One region of the Aurantibacter sp. genome, then DNA from elsewhere that is predicted to be linked to it. Evidence: riboswitches for the same ligand, from Rfam matches in the RefSeq annotation. Region 1 holds a riboswitch; the other holds the start of a gene.

What was found. Region 1 has a riboswitch for cobalamin ahead of ACFDSN_RS08370 (TonB-dependent receptor plug domain-containing protein). Riboswitches for the same ligand answer to the same signal wherever they lie in the genome.
Region 2: linked by a shared signal. The riboswitch ahead of ACFDSN_RS00895 (T9SS type A sorting domain-containing protein) and the one ahead of ACFDSN_RS08370 (TonB-dependent receptor plug domain-containing protein) in region 1 are both predicted to bind cobalamin.

Annotation. Positions count from the first base shown of each region.
Region 1 is NZ_JBELDZ010000051.1:446-8,794, reverse strand. It holds gene ACFDSN_RS08390 (head GIN domain-containing protein) at 1-455, opposite strand, end outside; gene ACFDSN_RS08385 (ABC transporter ATP-binding protein) at 512-1,306, opposite strand; gene ACFDSN_RS08380 (FecCD family ABC transporter permease) at 1,335-2,363, opposite strand; gene ACFDSN_RS08375 (ABC transporter substrate-binding protein) at 2,365-3,510, opposite strand; cobalamin riboswitch at 3,744-3,950, shown strand; gene ACFDSN_RS08370 (TonB-dependent receptor plug domain-containing protein) at 3,980-5,797, shown strand; gene ACFDSN_RS08365 (YncE family protein) at 5,802-6,872, shown strand; gene ACFDSN_RS08360 (DUF2971 domain-containing protein) at 7,099-7,749, opposite strand; partial or broken gene ACFDSN_RS08355 (hypothetical protein) at 7,948-8,349, opposite strand, start outside.
Region 2 is NZ_JBELDZ010000003.1:14,002-23,054, forward strand. It holds gene purL (phosphoribosylformylglycinamidine synthase) at 1-2,242, shown strand, start outside; gene ACFDSN_RS00885 (hypothetical protein) at 2,348-4,858, shown strand; gene ACFDSN_RS00890 (hypothetical protein) at 4,977-5,243, shown strand; gene ACFDSN_RS00895 (T9SS type A sorting domain-containing protein) at 5,256-6,167, opposite strand; adenosylcobalamin (AdoCbl) riboswitch at 6,245-6,387, opposite strand; gene ACFDSN_RS00900 (AMP-dependent synthetase/ligase) at 6,566-8,338, shown strand; gene ACFDSN_RS00905 (MarR family winged helix-turn-helix transcriptional regulator) at 8,436-8,882, shown strand; gene ACFDSN_RS00910 (3-hydroxyacyl-CoA dehydrogenase NAD-binding domain-containing protein) at 8,909-9,053, shown strand, end outside.

The sequences.
Region 1 (8,349 bases):
TTTGCTACTAAATTTAAAGAGATATCACCCGAACCAGAAATTTTTGTAGTAAAACTATCTGCCTCTATTATATTTTGAGAAATTACATCTCCAGAACCAAATAGTGTTACATTATTTATAGACTCAAATGGAATTGTGATTTTTATAGTTTTATAATTACTAGGACTTAAACTATAATTGTCTTTTTGTTCAATAATTAAATTACCATCTTTAGATTCTGTAATAATATAGTCTAACAAATTATCTTCGCCTACAATAGTTATTTTTCCTTCTCGCCCTTTTACTAGTTCAAAGTCCATAGGTCCAGAAAGTGATATATTATTAAAATCTGAAACAGTTCTAGTTATAGTAGCTATGTTACCGTTACCTTTTATTTTTTTCCAATTTTGAACCTGACAATTTGAAAAGGTAAATAGTATGATTAATATAATTATGCTTGATTTAAATAGTCTCATAATAAATATATGTTTTTATAAAGTTAACAATAATAAAGTTTTTATAATACGATTGGTTACTTTTTAACAACGAAACTTCCAGATACAGTATCAAATTCTACAATGTCTTTTGGGAAAAGTGTTTGAAAAACACCTTGTTCTATTAGTTTACAAGGTTGGTTATAGAATGTGTTTTCGGTTGTCATAACCAACATTTTATCACAAAGCTGAATAGCTAAATTTATTTCGTGTGAAGAAAATAAAATGGTCTTATTGGCTGTTTTTGCAATTTTCTGTAATAATTTTAAAATGTACGCTTTATGATACATATCTAAATGTGTAGTTGGCTCGTCTAAAATTATTAGTGGCGTATCTTGTGCTAAAGCTCTTGCAATTAGTACTTTTTGTAATTGTCCATCACTGAGTTCGAAACATTTTTTTTGTGCTAAATCTAATGTTTGAGTTTGATCTAATGCTTTATTAACTATAGAAATATCTTTTTCTGTAAGCTTACCTATCCAATTGGTATATGGTTGTCTTCCAAGCGATACTAATTCAAAAACTGTAAGATTTTTAGAAAGTGATTTGTCGGTTAAAACTAAGCTTAATTTTGTAGCTAATAATTGATTACTATATGATTTTAAAGGTGATTTATCTATAAGAATAAATCCTTCTAACGGTTCTTGTAATTGTGTTATTGTTCGTAATAAGGTTGATTTTCCAATTCCATTAGCACCAACTAAACCAATTAACTCACCAGGGAATAATTCAAAATTTATATTTAAAGCAATAACAGTTTTTTTCTTTTTAGATTGATATCCAACAGAAAGATTTTCGGCTTTTAAAATGCTATGTTGCTTGTTATTATTCAATTAATATCTGTTATTTTTATAATTAAGTTTAAAAACTCATTTGTTTTTTTCTTACTAGTAACCAAATTACAACTGGCGCACCAATTAAAGATGTAATTGCGTTAATAGGTAAGGTATAATCGCTTGAAGGTAATTGTGCAATGCTATCGCATACCAACATTAAGATAGCACCAAATAAGATAACTGCTGGTAATAAAATACTGTGACTTGATGTTTTAAATAATTGTCTCGTTAAATGTGGTACTGCTAATCCAATAAATGCAATTGGTCCAGCAAATGCTGTAATACTTCCAGCTAATAAACTTGCAGCTATAATTATTATGTATCTGTTTCTTTCTATGTTTAAACCTAAACTTTTTGCATATTGATCTCCTAAAAGTAAGCTGTTTAAAGATTTTAAAGCAGTAATACTTAGAATTAAACCAATTAAAAAGATAACTAAAAATATTTTAATTTTCTCCCAACTTAAATCACCTAAACTTCCAAAGCCCCAAAAAATGTATTGTTGTAATTGATCTGCAGGACTAAAATAGGATAATACACTAACAATTGCAGATGTTAGGCTACCAAACATAAGTCCAATAATAAGTAACGTCATTGTGTCTTTTACTTTATTAGCAACTAATAAAACAGTTAATAATACTAAAAAACTACCTAAAGAAGATGCAATAACTAAACTCCAATTAGAAGCTAAAACAGTAGCTAAAAATCCGCCAAACAAACTACTTCCTAAAATTAAAATAGCGACTCCTAAACTAGCTCCAGAAGTTATTCCTAAAACATAAGGACCAGCTAATGGGTTTTTAAAAAGTGTTTGCATTAATAAACCAGAACTCCCTAATCCTGAACCTACTAAAATGGCAGTTATAGCTTTAGGTAAACGGTAATTCTGAATAATATACGTCCAATTTTCATTATCTGAATGTCCGTAAAGAGAGTTAATTAATTCTGAGAAAGGAATGCTTACAGATCCTAAACTTAAATTTAAAACAAAACAAAACACCAATACTATAATAAGTATTAGAAAGGTTAATTTGTATGTTTTGTTAAGGTTCAAATTAATTTAATGATTTAAAAAAAGTGGTATTATAATCTTTTAATAATTCTGGATGACAAATTTTAATGATATCTTTTAATACCAAATCTGGCCTTGCTATCCCAAGTTCATAATATGTAACGCCGCCAGTTTCACCAGTTGTGTTAGAAAATGAGAATATTTTTTTGTTTTTAAAAGCATCAAATTTAGTATAATGGAAATTTCCTTCTTCTAAAGATTTAAGGCTTGTGTAATAGCTAGGGCTTATCCATATGTCAGCTTCTTTTCCTCTCACAAACACAGATTCAAAATTTAAAGCTAAACTTCCTTTTTCAGTTGTTTCAGACCATAAATAATTAACATTGGCATCTTTTAAAATTTGTGCTTCAGTACTTGCTCCACTTGGCAAATACCAAACATCTTTATACATAGCGCCACTTAAAACAGTTGGTTTGTTTTTTACTGTTTGTGCTAATTTCTTGACTTTTAAATAATTAGTTTCTATAGTGTTAAATATAGAATCTGCCATACGTTCTTTATTATATAAAGCCCCAAAAAATTTAATCCATTCAGCTTTTGCTAAAGGACTTTTTTCTACCCAATCTCCATTATAAATAATAGGAATATTGGCGTTTTTTATAGTGTTAAGCGATTTACTTGCGCCATCTACTCCAAAAGCAACAATAGCATCTGGTTGTAATTCTAAAATACGTTCTGTGTTTAAACTTTCGTTTTTACCAATTTCTATAATTTTACCGCTATCTATTAATGCTCTTGTTTTTTTAGAGGATACATATTTAGTTCCAGGAAATCCTATTATGGAGTTTTCTGTTTCTAACAATTCTAACGCAGGAATATGAGTCGTACTTGTTGTAATTACTTTATTAATTGGTGTGTTAATTATACCATCAAAATTGGCTGTGTTAAATGTGTTTTTTGCAGTATTTTCTTTATTTATTAAAACATAAGAGTACGTTTTGTCTGCATTCTTCCAAGGGTTTTTAATCTGAAGAATTTTATAGTCTCCATAGTTTGTAATCGAAAAACCTTCAGCATACTTTAATGTTTTACGCTGTGTTTTTGTTTGAGGTAAAACACCAGAAGTTTCTATGTTATTTTTACATGAAACAAATAAAACACTAATAATTAAAAGATAGAAATACTTCATTTTTTAGTTGAAATTTGCATCAAAAGTACGCTTATACCAAACAAGTTTCCAAACAATTAATTAGATTAGTTTTTGATTTTTATTTGTTTCAATTGCAGTATAGTATTCGTAAGTAAGGTTATTGCTGTGTTTTTCTCTTTTCTTAGTAATTTTCAATTCTGCTTTTTACATCATTGTTTTTCCAATGTTTCAGAATTAAATCTCAATTACATTTTTTACTTCATTTTAATTCTTACATTTGCCTCGAATTTGGTTTTTTGTTCGCCATGGACAAAAATTAAAAGGGAATTTGGTTAAAATCCAATACTGTTCCCGCAACTGTAAGCTTAGTTCTTTTTTAGAACGCTTATTATAACACTTCATGTCACTGGAAATTTTTTTCTGGGAAGACTTATAATAAGACGCAAGTCAGGAGACCTGCCTTTTTCATCATCAAAACCGACTTTCGGGTAAAAAGTCTTACTGATTTATGAAAAAAAGAATTTACATTTTTGTGTTATTATGTTGCCCGTGTATAACGTTGGCACAGTTAGATTCTATTCAGTTATTAGACGAAGTTGTTTTAAGCGATGTAAAACTTAAAAGTCTTAGGGTTAGTCATAAATTAACAACTTTAACCGACTCTATATTAAACCAACAACCAACAAATACCACTAATTTATTTGCTTTTAATTCTAATATCTATTTTAAAGAAAATGGTTTTGGAATGGTTTCTTCGCCATCATTTAGAGGAACAAGTGCTTCACAAACAGCAGTATTGTGGAATGGAATAAATATTAATTCGCAATTAAATGGGCAAACAGATTTTGGCGCGTTGTCTTTAGCAGGATTTGATCAAATTACTATAAAAAGTGGTGGCGGAAGTGTACAGCACGGTTCTGGAGCTATTGGCGGATCTATTCATTTAAATAATAATTTAGATTTTTCGTCTCCTTTAAAAAATACTGTGCAATTAAACTATGGTAGTTTTAACACAAAACAATTAACCTATAAAGTTACTGCAAGTACAAAACGTTTAGCTTTAAATGTTGGTTTTAATAGGTTAAGCTCTGATAATGATTATGAGTTTATTGGGAAAGATAAAGTTAACACTAATGGTGCTTTTAATAACACCACATTTTTTGCAAACCTTGGTTATGCATTAAGCGATACTGATATTATTAAGTATTATACTAATACATTTGTTGGCGAGCGCGAATTATCTGCAACTTTAGTAGCACCATCCAAAAGTAAGTATAACGATGTACATTTTAGACATTTATTAGAATGGCAACATATTGGAAATAAATATACTTCCGCTTTAAAATTTGCAGCTTTAAAAGAAGAGTTTAAATATTTTGAGAATAAAGAAAATGACAATTTCTCTTTTGGAAACGTACAGCAATTTATTGCAAAACACGAGTTTGAATACAAATTACCTAAACATATAAAATTAAATTCTATTATAGAATATAATACATTTAAAGGTGAAGGTAGTAGTTTTGGAAACCCTAAACGTAATGCGTTTTCGACAACGCTAATGTTTCAACAGAAAATAAATAAATTAACCTATAATTTAAGTGCAAGACAAGATGTAACAACTGGGTTTAAAAGTCCTTTAGTTTTTTCTGCAGATGTTAATTGTAAGTTAACTAAAGATTATAGTATAACTTTAAATGCCTCAAAAAACTATAGAGTTCCAACCTTTAACGATTTATATTGGCAACCAGGTGGTAATTTAGATTTAGTACCGGAAACGTCTTATCAAGCTGATTTTGGTCAAGAGTTGAAATTTAAATCAATTCAGTTTTTATTAAACGCATATTATATTAGAATAAATGATATGATACAATGGACACCAGAAAATGGATTTTGGTCGCCTAAAAATATAAACGAAGTAGAAAGTATAGGAGCAGAGTTTGAAACTTCTTTTTCTAAACGTTTTGGAAATCATAGTATTAAAACAGATATAAAATACAGTTTTACAAGCACTAGAAACTTAAAAGATAAAACACAGTTAATTTATGTGCCAAAGCATAAAGGAAACATAAATATGGCTTATGGATTTAAAAAGATTACACTTTTTTATCAGTATTTATATAACGGACAAGTAAATATTATAGGCGACATTTTAAAAGCTTATAAAGTGTCTAATGCAGGAATTGGTTATAAATTTAAACACTTAAAAAAGATAGATTATAGCTTAAGTTTTAAAGTGAATAATCTTTTAAATACTTATTACGAAAACGTAGCATTGCGTCCAATGCCAAATAGAAACTATAATTTACAATTAACACTTAATTTTTAAACAAATGACACTTAAAAAAATTGCATTTATTGCTTTAGTAAACCTTGTAGTATTTACATCATGTACAGAAGATAATAATACAGAAGTTACAATTCCAAGAGGTGATTATGAAAACGGATTATTAATTTCTCATGAAGGAAACTTTTTTGGAGGAAATGCATCTGTTTCTTATGTTTCTGGCGATTTACAAAATGTTGAAAATAAAGTTTTCGAAAACGTAAACGGAACATTATTAGGAGATACAGCACAGAGTATGGCCTTTTATGGCGATTATGCGTTTATAGTAGTAAATGTATCTAATAAAATTGAAGTGGTTAACCGTTACACATTTATTAGTGAAGCAACTATTTCAACGGGTTTAACTAATCCAAGATATATGACTTTCGCAAATGGAAAAGGTTATGTAACAAATTGGGGAGATGGATCTCTAGCAACAGATGATTATATTGCAGAAATTGATTTATCAACTTACACTGTTTTAAATACAATTCCAGTAACAGAAGGACCAGAGCACATTGTTTCTCAAAATAATAAGCTATATATCTCTCATAAAGGTGGGTTTAATTCTAATAATAAAATATCAATTATTGATGCGTTAAATACTTCTTCTGTAACAGAAATAACTGTAAATGATAACCCAGATGAGTTAGCATTTGATTCTACAGGTAATTTATATGTTTTAAGTGAAGGTGATAATAGATATTGGTTGCCAAATGCAATTGAAACTAAAGGTGCAATTACTAAAATAAACACTGGTACTAATTTAATAGAATCAACATTGGAATTTGCAGATGGTTTTCATCCAAGCCAATTTAATATTGAAGGAACTAAAGCATATTACTATTTAGATGGAGCAGTTTACACTATGAGTTTAACAGATCAAGTTTTACCAACAGATGCTACTATATTAGATTTAAGTTTTAACGATATGACCGTAAAAAATGGTTTAATATTAGGAGTAGATGCAGGAAACTTTACAACAAATGGATTTTTAGAAGTTTATAATGCTTCGTCTGGAATTTTATTAAACATAGTAGAAATAGGAGTTATCCCTGGAGAAATTTACTTTAATTAAAAAGATATTAACTTACTTATAATGTTAAATAAAAGCTACTTCTAAAGAAGTAGCTTTTTTATTACAACATTGTTGTGTCTAAGAATAGTAAGGCTGAGAATAGATGCTAAAAATCAGGTTTAAACAATCCGATTTTTTAAAAAGATAACGAGCTTTTGGTTAAACACAAAACACTTTTTTATTTGTTATATACGGTTGTTGGCAGTAGTTTTTTGTTAAATTCAAATTACATTTTAAGATTCTTAAGTTTCCAAAATTTAGGAATTTCCATATTATTTCCAGTAGTTCCTTTCATTAATTGATATTGGTTTTGCGCTATATGCATTTTTGATATTTTGATATCTTTATTTTTACTAATTGCTATGTCTCTAACAATTTGAATGTCATCAAATGGTGTTCTGCAACCGAAGATTATTTCGGTTAGTTCTCCAGGATAGTCATTCAGCATATTTTTCATAATAAAGACTTCTCTATATTCTTCTTCATAAGACCAGTCAATAGATTTGGTTGTAACTACAGGAATAATTTCTTTATAATTTTCAGATTCTTTAGTTATTCCAACAAGAGGGAATTTTTTACTATATGACACCTTGTATAAGCTTGGTACCTTTTCTTCGGGAACATCAAAAACGAGGCACATTCCTTTATGATTATCGGCATAATGAGCCCAAAGAAGATTATTTATATAATCGGAACTATAGCAAACAACTCCAAACTCGCTTATTTCGTCTTCTATACTTTTTATTCTTTCAAGGTGTTCTTTTTCAAAATGTTCTATTTTTCCTTTATTGTTATGATAATATTTGTCTATAAGACTGAATTCAAATGGGTCATTAAATTCAAAAGGGTCAGCCACCCAATTTTTTTGATTACTCAAATTTTGAAGTGTCAGTTTATTTATAGCTTGATATCTGTAAAAGTTCATTTTGGGTAAATTACTGCCAACGGTTTTGTATAACATTAGTTGCGTGTTTTAAGCACTAAAGTTAGCAAATAAATCACGGATAGAAAGTCCGCGAGGACTTTCGTAAATTGGCTAAAACTAGCAATTAATTTTATACGGTGTTGTAGGTAGTTATTTTTCCTCATTATTCTCTTCAAACGAATATCTTTCAATAAGTTTTATTTTCTCCTCTTCTGGTAATTCTTTAAGTATATTTCTATTCGTAATTGAAGTAAAATTCATTTCTTTAGAGTCCTCAATTATTTCAGTGTCATTTTCGGGTACAGCTAATAATTTTATATCATTTCCTTTTACAATATGTTCAGAAATAGTTTTTGCTACATCTTTAACTTTTGCCTTTAGAGCTGTTTTTTCTATTTTTTTGTCATTCTCTAAAGCACTTTTATGCTGTTCCGAAATCTTTAATTCAAGGGTTTTATAAATGTTTTCGAGCATTTCTTTTTCTCTTTGCTCTTCTTGTTTAATTAAAGTTTTGTTTCCAAAATAAGTAGCAATGATGTCTTTTGCTTTGCT
Region 2 (9,053 bases), on a different contig from region 1:
ACCTGTTGGAGATCCAACCTTATCTGCCAAAGAAATTATTGGTAACGAATCTCAAGAACGTATGGGATTAGTTATTAGTGAGAAACATATTGGTACGTTACAAAAAATTGCAGATAGAGAACGTTCTCCAATGTACACTGTTGGAAATGTGACTGGCGATGATAGATTTACTTTTGAGTCTAAAACTAAAGGCGACAAGCCAATGGATTTAGCTTTAGAAGATATGTTTGGAAGTTCTCCAAAAACAATAATGGTAGACAAAACCATTAATAGAAACTATAAAGATTTAGATTATAATTCGGCAAACTTTCACGATTACTTAGACCAAGTATTACAATTAGAAGCAGTTGCTTCTAAAGATTGGTTAACAAACAAAGTAGATAGATGTGTTGGTGGAAAAGTAGCAAAACAACAATGTGTTGGTCCGTTACAAATTCCGCTTAACAATGTTGGTGTTATGGCTTTAGACTATAACGGAAAAGAAGGCATTGCTACAAGTATTGGCCACTCGCCTATTTCAGGACTAATTAATCCAGAAGCTGGAAGTAGAAACTCTATTACTGAAGCATTAACCAATTTAATTTGGGCGCCTTTAAACCAAGGACTTAAAAATGTATCATTATCAGCAAATTGGATGTGGCCTTGTAAAAATGAAGGTGAAGATGCTCGTTTATATGAGGCTGTAAAAGCAATTTCAGAGTTTTCTATTGAACTAGGTATTAATGTCCCAACTGGAAAGGATTCGCTTTCTATGAAACAGAAATATCCTAACGAAGACGTTATTTCTCCGGGAACAGTTATTATTTCAGCTGCGGCAAACTGTAACGATATTACTAAAATTGTAGAACCTGTTTTACAACCTAATGCAGGAGACATTTATTATATTAATTTATCTCAAGACAACTTTAAACTTGGTGGAAGTTCTTTTGCACAAATATTAAATACGATTGGAAAAGAAGCACCTAATGTAAAAAGTGCTACTTATGTAAAAACAGTTTTTAATACCATTCAGAAATTAATAGTTGATGAGCAAATTGTTGCTGGTCATGATGTTGCTTCTGGTGGATTAATTACAACTTTATTAGAGTTATGTTTTGCTGATGTTAATTTAGGCGCAGAATTAGATTTATCTGCTTTAAATGAAAAAGATTCTATTAAATTATTATTCTCTGAGAATTCTGGAATTGTAATTCAGTCTAAAGACGCTTCAATAGAAAACGTTTTATCTGAATCTGGAATAGAATTTTTCAATATTGGAAAAGTAGTTGAGGCTGATTTCTTAAGTATTATTAATAATAATGAAGTATTTACATTAACTGTTTCAAGATTAAGAGATGCTTGGTCTAAAACATCATTATTATTAGATAGAAAACAAACAGCAAACAATTTAGCAGATGCTCGTTTTGAAAACTTTAAAAATCAACCATTAAAATATACATTCCCAGAAAATTTCACAGGAAAACTAAAAGACATCATTGGTACAGCTTCTACAGTAAAACCTAAGGCAGCTATTATTCGTGAGAAGGGATCTAACTCAGAGCGCGAAATGGCAAACGCTATGTACTTAGCTGGTTTTGATGTTAAAGATATACATATGACCGATCTAATTTCTGGTCGTGAAAATTTAGAAGACATTCAATTTATTGGAGCTGTTGGTGGATTCTCAAATTCAGATGTTTTAGGATCTGCAAAAGGTTGGGCTGGTGCATTTAAATATAACGAAAAAGCGAAAACAGCTTTAGAAAACTTCTTTAAAAGAGAAGATACATTATCTGTTGGAATTTGTAATGGTTGCCAGTTATGGATGGAATTAGATTTAATTAATCCAGAACACGAGCAACATGGAAAAATGATACATAACGATTCTAAAAAACACGAAAGCTCTTTTACTTCTGTTAAAATTCAAGAAAACAATTCCGTAATGCTATCAAGTTTAGCAGGGACAGAATTAGGTGTTTGGATTTCTCATGGCGAAGGAAAATTTAATTTACCTTACAGTGAAGAAAAGTATAACATAGTTGCTAAATATGGTTATGCTGGCTATCCAAATAATCCAAATGGTTCTGATTTTAACACCGCAATGTTGTGTGACACCACTGGAAGACACTTAGTTACAATGCCACATATAGAACGTTCTACGTTTCAATGGAATTGGGCAAACTATCCGAAAAACAGAAAAGACGAAGTCTCGCCTTGGTTAGAAGCTTTTGTTAACGCTAGAAAATGGATTAAAAACAGTTAATTTTCAACAACTTATAAAAAAAAGAAGCTATTAAGTAGCTTCTTTTTTTATATTATATTTGTATATAACTCAACCATTATGACTAAAAAACATTTCTTTTCGCTAATGATATTATTTATTGTATCATTTTCATTCGCACAAACCCCAGAAGGATTTAATTATCAATCTGTAATCCGTGATACAGCTGGAGATATTATAGTCAACACAACTATTGGTGTACAATTTCAATTGAGACAAACTACAACTATGGGTTCTATAATTTATACTGAAACTCATTCACCAACAACAAACAATTATGGAATGTTCAATGTAATTGTTGGGCAAGGAACAACGTCAGATACATTTAATACAATAGATTGGTCATCAGATTCTTATTTTTTAGAAGTAAGTATCGATCCAATTGGTGGAACAACGTATGTAAGTTTAGGAACTACACAATTATTAAGTGTACCCTATGCATTAAATGCTGCTACTGCTGATAATGTAACGGGTTTAGAAACTATAGATGAAGGAAATGGTAATGGTTTGATTAAAATTGGAAGAATAGCCGATAATTATGGAAACATAGGTAATAATGCTGTAGATTTAAGTTACTCAGACTCGGCTAGTGCTTCTAAAGGAGCAACTGGGTTATATTCTACCGCCACTGGCTGGAACACAAGTGCTTTAGGTAATGCATCTACAACCATTGGAGTTTCAAACATAGCATCTGGTCATATTGCAACAGCAATGGGTAATGAAACATCAGCTTCTGGTAATGGAGCTGTAACAATGGGAGATGGAACAGTTGCTGAAAGTTTTACACAAGTATCTATAGGAACATTTAATGTACCAACAACACCTACAAGTGCTATAGCGTTTGAAGAAACAGATCGTGTTCTTGTTGTAGGAAACGGTACTGCACTAGCAAGTGAAAGTGATGCTTTAGTAGTGTTAAAAAATGGAACCATTACGGCTCCAAGTTTTGATTTAGCTGAAATTACTGATGATAAGGCGTTAATAACTAAAGAATATTTTGAAACAAGTATCTCTGGTTTAGTATATTTAGATGAAACAGATGATACAACTGACAATGGAGGCTTAATTATAGCAGGAAGAACAGCCGAATACTATGGTGATATTGGTAAAAATGCAATTGATTTAAGTTTCTCAGATGGTGCAAGCACTACTTATGGAGCTACGGGAGAACATGCTGTAGCACTAGGAAGATTTATAGAAGCCTCAGGAAATTATTCAACAGCAATGGGACATAGTACAGAGGCTTCAGGAATTTTTGCTACAGCAATGGGGTTTAGTACAGATGCTACTGGATATTATTCCACAGCAATGGGGCAGAATACAATTGCTTCAGGGTCATATTCAACAGCAATGGGACATAATACAATTGCTTCAGGGCCATATTCAACAGTAATGGGTCGCAATACAAATGCTTCAGGAAATTATGCTACAGCAATGGGGCAAAATACAAATGCAAATTCTTGGGGATCTACCGCTATAGGCCATTATAATATTGGTGGAGGAAGTGCAAACTCTTGGATAGGAACAGAATCATTATTTGAAATTGGAAATGGTACTGATGCTGCTAATAAAGCTAATGCCTTGACAGTTCTAAAAAACGGAATAATTACGGCACCAAGTTTTGATTTAGCTGAAATTACTGATGATAAAGCTTTAATTACAAAAGAATATTTTGAAACAAACAACACTACTCCAACGGGTTTAGAAGCTATAGACCAAGGTAATGGTACAGGTTGGCGTTTATCAAGAAACATCCTTGGCTTCGGAAACATAGGAAGATATGCTGTTGATCTTTCTTATAACATACCAATGTCTGGTAGTTTCGGAGCAACAGGATTTGGTTCATTTGCAGTAGGAGAAAGAACTAATGCTTCAGGAGATACTTCTGCAGCATTTGGTTCTAACACTAATGCTTCAGGAATCCATTCTGCAGCATTTGGTATTGGAACTACTGCATCTGGAGGAACTTCTGTAGCATTTGGTTTTTTAACTACTGCTACAGGATATCTTTCAACTGCAATGGGAGAAAGAACAAATGCTAATTCACAATCCTCTTTATCTATAGGTCAATATAATATTGGAGGAGGAACTCCTGATAGTTGGATCGCTACGGAATCGGTATTTGAAATAGGAAATGGTGTAGACGATTCAAATAGAGCGAATGCATTAACAGTATTAAAAAACGGTACTATTACAGCACCAAGTTTTGATGTAGCAGAAATTACAGATGACAAAGCTTTAATAACTAAAGAATATGCAGATGCTAATTATTCATCAGAGACAATTGAAACTGAAAATGGAGTTTCGTATGCTACCAATTGGAGTGACTTTGGATCTGGATATGAAGGTGTAACTTATTACAAACATAACGGACGTGTATATATAGACGGAATGGCAATAAAAAGTAGCATCATAATTCAAGATGAAGTAATATTCACATTACCAGCAGGATACCAACCAACAGGAAGAATTACTGCTACAGGTCAACGATTGAACGAATCTATTAGAATAGATATTAATTCTAGTGGGCAAGTAATTATTAGACAATCAGGAAATACGTATGTTAGTCTAAATGGTATAAATTTTAGAGTTGACTAAAACAATAGTTTTGACTTCATTAAATGTATTTAAAACAATTAATTAGGTTTTGTTTCTTTTTTACCATAGTTATTTTTTAATGATATTTTTTATCCTTTTTTAAAACCCTTTAATATTCTTGATAAAGAATATTAAAGTAAACAGATGCAGGATAATAATTATAAAAATTAACAGAGGTACTGCTAGTAAAACTAGTGATGCCACAGGAGATGGATCTATAACTTCTGGGTATAACACTATAGCTAATATAAATCATCCATATTACTCTGATATCACAAAAACTATCGCGGCTAATTTACCTCTAGCAACCAATATCGTTACTCGTATTATCGAGACAGATAGACAATTGTATTTTAGTGGATTAACCTTACAACTTAAACTTTAAGGTTAGACATAGTTAGGTTGTAATTTTCAGAAACTTCTTTACGGTATTATTTATTTTTACAAAATATAATCCATTAGCTAAATTACTAAAATCAATTTCTGCTGTTTTACCATTATTAGTTTTAGTAATTCCAAATTTCACTTCTTTCCCTACCACATTATATATTAAAACTGAATTAATTGTATCGTTATGTAATTTTATCTGAAATTTATCTTTAACAGGATTTGGATACATACTAAATGTATCTAAATTATAAGTTTCTGTACTTAATAAGTCGGTCGGTACAATACTAAGATTATCAATTAAATTATAAAAAACAGTACCTAAACATTCAGGATCATTACTCATCGTTTTTGTTGTAGGCGTAGTTACAATATATAAATATTCACTAGCTTCTGTAGGCGTAAATGTAAACGTATAATTATAGTAAGTTGTATTTTCGTTAGTTTGAACATTTTCGGTATCCAATTCATAACTATAACTATTTGGAATACCTGTATTTGCGGAACTCATAGAAAAATCGAATCTTAATGTATAACATCCCAGATATTGATTAGCAATAAAACCAGTACCGTGGTATTTAGAACCATAATTCACCGCTATTTTAATGGTATATTCTCTATTAATTTCTAAAGGTGTATCCAGTTCGAAATTTACACCTTCATGAGTTACAGAACTTGCATATTTTACACTTCCTAAATAAACACTTCCCGTACCTGTATTAGCATAACCAGGATACATAGTACAATTATAATAATCTGGAGTATCATGTGAATTAACGCATCCTATAATTAGATTGCTTTGGCCAAAAGTGTTAGGGCAATTGTAATAATTTTCAAAATCCCCATTAGAAAATATGTTCTGACTAATTGTTAATGTAGAGTATATTAGAAATAATGTTGCAAAAAAATAATTTTTTTTCATCGTTTTAAAGTTTTAACTGCTTTTTTGAAATTAAAAACGATGCCTTATTTTTAAATAAAAAGATATATTTAAAAAACAGATACCATATACTTTATTTCGCGAAAGTAGAAGGTTTATATAATTTGGATTGAGTAATCTGACTTCCTATAAAAGGTTACAGTTGCGCGACAGTTCGTGAATTTCACACGATTCCCTCAATTCTAGGTAAAACTAATACTTTTTTAATTTAAAACCATAAAATATTTGTGTAAATACAAGCATCTAAGATAGTACTTAGAGTCTAAGTTATCCGCTATGTTTATTATTCATTTTTCATCATTTTTAAAAATTCGGTTTTTTTGTGCTATATATTATTGTAAATTGCTGCCGTACTATAATATATACTCACGACAATTATAATGACAGAAATAACACGTTTATTCGATTTCCCATACTATCAACTTGAAAAACATAATTTAGAGGCAGCATTAGTCACTAAAAAAAAAGGAGAATGGATTAAAACGTCCACCAAAGAATATTTAGATAATGCTAATGCAGTTAGTCGTGCATTATTACGCTTAGGAATTAATAAGAATGATAAAATTGCCGTAATTTCTTCTACTAATAGAACAGAATGGAATATTATGGATATTGGTATTCTTCAAACTGGAGCACAAAACATTCCTATATACCCAACAATTTCTGCTGAAGATTATGAATATGTCCTAAATCATAGTGAAGCAATTTATTGTTTTGTTTCAGACAAAGAAGTATTAGACAAAGTAAATAAAGTAAAAGACAAAACACAATTAAAAGAGGTGTACTGTTTTGATGATATTGATGGTTGCAAACACTACTCAGAATTATTTAAATTAGGAGAGGACAAAAGTAATCAAGATGAAGTTCAAAAACGTAAAGATGCTGTTAAACCAACAGATTTAGCTACTATAATATATACATCTGGAACTACAGGAAAACCAAAAGGAGTAATGTTATCTCATGATAATATTACAAGTAACGTTTTAAATAGTATTCCAAGAGTACCATTAGAAGATGGAGAAACACGTGTTCTAAGCTTTTTACCTATTTGTCATATTTTTGAACGCGTCTTAATTTATGTCTATCAATACGCAGGTGCTACAATCTATTTTGCTGAAAGCATAGATAAAATTGGAGATAATGCAAAAGAAATAAAACCTAACCTAATGAGTGTGGTTCCAAGACTGTTAGAAAAAGTCTACGACAAAATTTATGCAAAAGGAGATGAACTTTCTGGTATAAAACACAAACTATTCCACTGGGCAATTGAATTAGGTGAACAATGGAAACCATACAAGGAAAATGGTTCGTGGTATGAATTTAAATTAAGTATAGCTAGAAAATTAATTTTTAGTAAGTGGAAAGATGCACTTGGAGGACAATTAACAACAATGGTTTCTGGTTCTGCACCACTACAACCAAGATTAGTTCGAGTATTTTCTGCAGCAGGAATGAATATTATGGAAGGTTATGGATTAACAGAAACTTCTCCTGTTGTATCAGTTGGAATGTATAAAAACAAACATTTTAAAATTGGAACTGTTGGAAAGCCAATAAAAGGTGTAGAAGTTAAAATTGCTGATGATGGCGAACTCCTTATTAAAGGACGAAACGTAATGTTAGGTTATTTTAAAGACGAAATAAAAACTAACGAGGTAATGTCTGGAGATTATTTTCATACAGGAGATAAAGGTGAAATTGATTCTGAAGGATTTCTTAAAATTACTGGTCGCAAAAAAGAAATGTTTAAAACATCTGGTGGAAAATACGTTATACCTACGCTACTTGAAAATGATTTAAAACAATCTCGTTTTATTGAACAAGTTATGGTTATTGGTGAAGGACAAAAAATGCCAGCAGCATTCATACAACCAAATTTTATTTTTATAAAAGACTGGATTGATAGAAAAAATCAGAATATTGAAAAAACGAACCAAGCGATTTGTGATTCAGATATTATAAAATCTCGCATACAAAAAGAATTAGATACTTGTAATTGTAAATTTGGTAAATGGGAACAAATTAAACGTTTTGAGCTAACTCCAGATGTATGGTCTTTAGAAGGTGGACATTTAACCCCAACAATGAAAATGAAAAGAAAGATTATTAAAGAAATCTATAAAGATTTATATAATAAAATCTATGATTTATAAATAATTTAGGTATTACTATACTAACATCTTAAATAATTCAAAAAATACTATGCACGCATAGTATTTTTTTTTACCTTTGGTTAAATAATTTTTATAGATGAAAGATAGAACTATAGATTATATGCTAAGAACCACTTGGTTAGCAGTCAATAAAATGTACAACGAAGAAGCCGCTAAGTTTGATAGCACAATGGCTACTGGTTTTACATTATTAAGTATTGATAAAGAAGAAGGAACTCCTTCTACTTCTCTCGGTCCTATAATGGGAATGGAGGCTACAAGTTTATCCAGAATATTAAAAAACATGGAGCAACGTGGTTTAATAGAACGCAAACCAAATCCTTTAGACGGACGAGGCGTAATTATACATTTAACAGATTTTGGTAAAGAAAAACGAGAGTATTCAAAAGAAAAAGTACTCACTTTTAATAATGATATTCGAAGTCAAGTTTCAGAAGAAAAACTAAAACACTTCTATGAAGTGGCTGATCTAATTTCGGAACGTGTTTCAAATAAAAAAATTTACAAAAAAGAAGATAAATAAACAACTAATAATAAGTCATAAACAACATGAGTAAACGTATTATTAAAAAAGTAGCCATTATTGGGTCTGGTATTATGGGAAGTGGTATTGCTTGTCATTTCGCAAATATTGGTGTCGATGTTTTATTACTAGATATCGTACCAAGAGAGCTTAATGCTAAAGAAAAAGCAA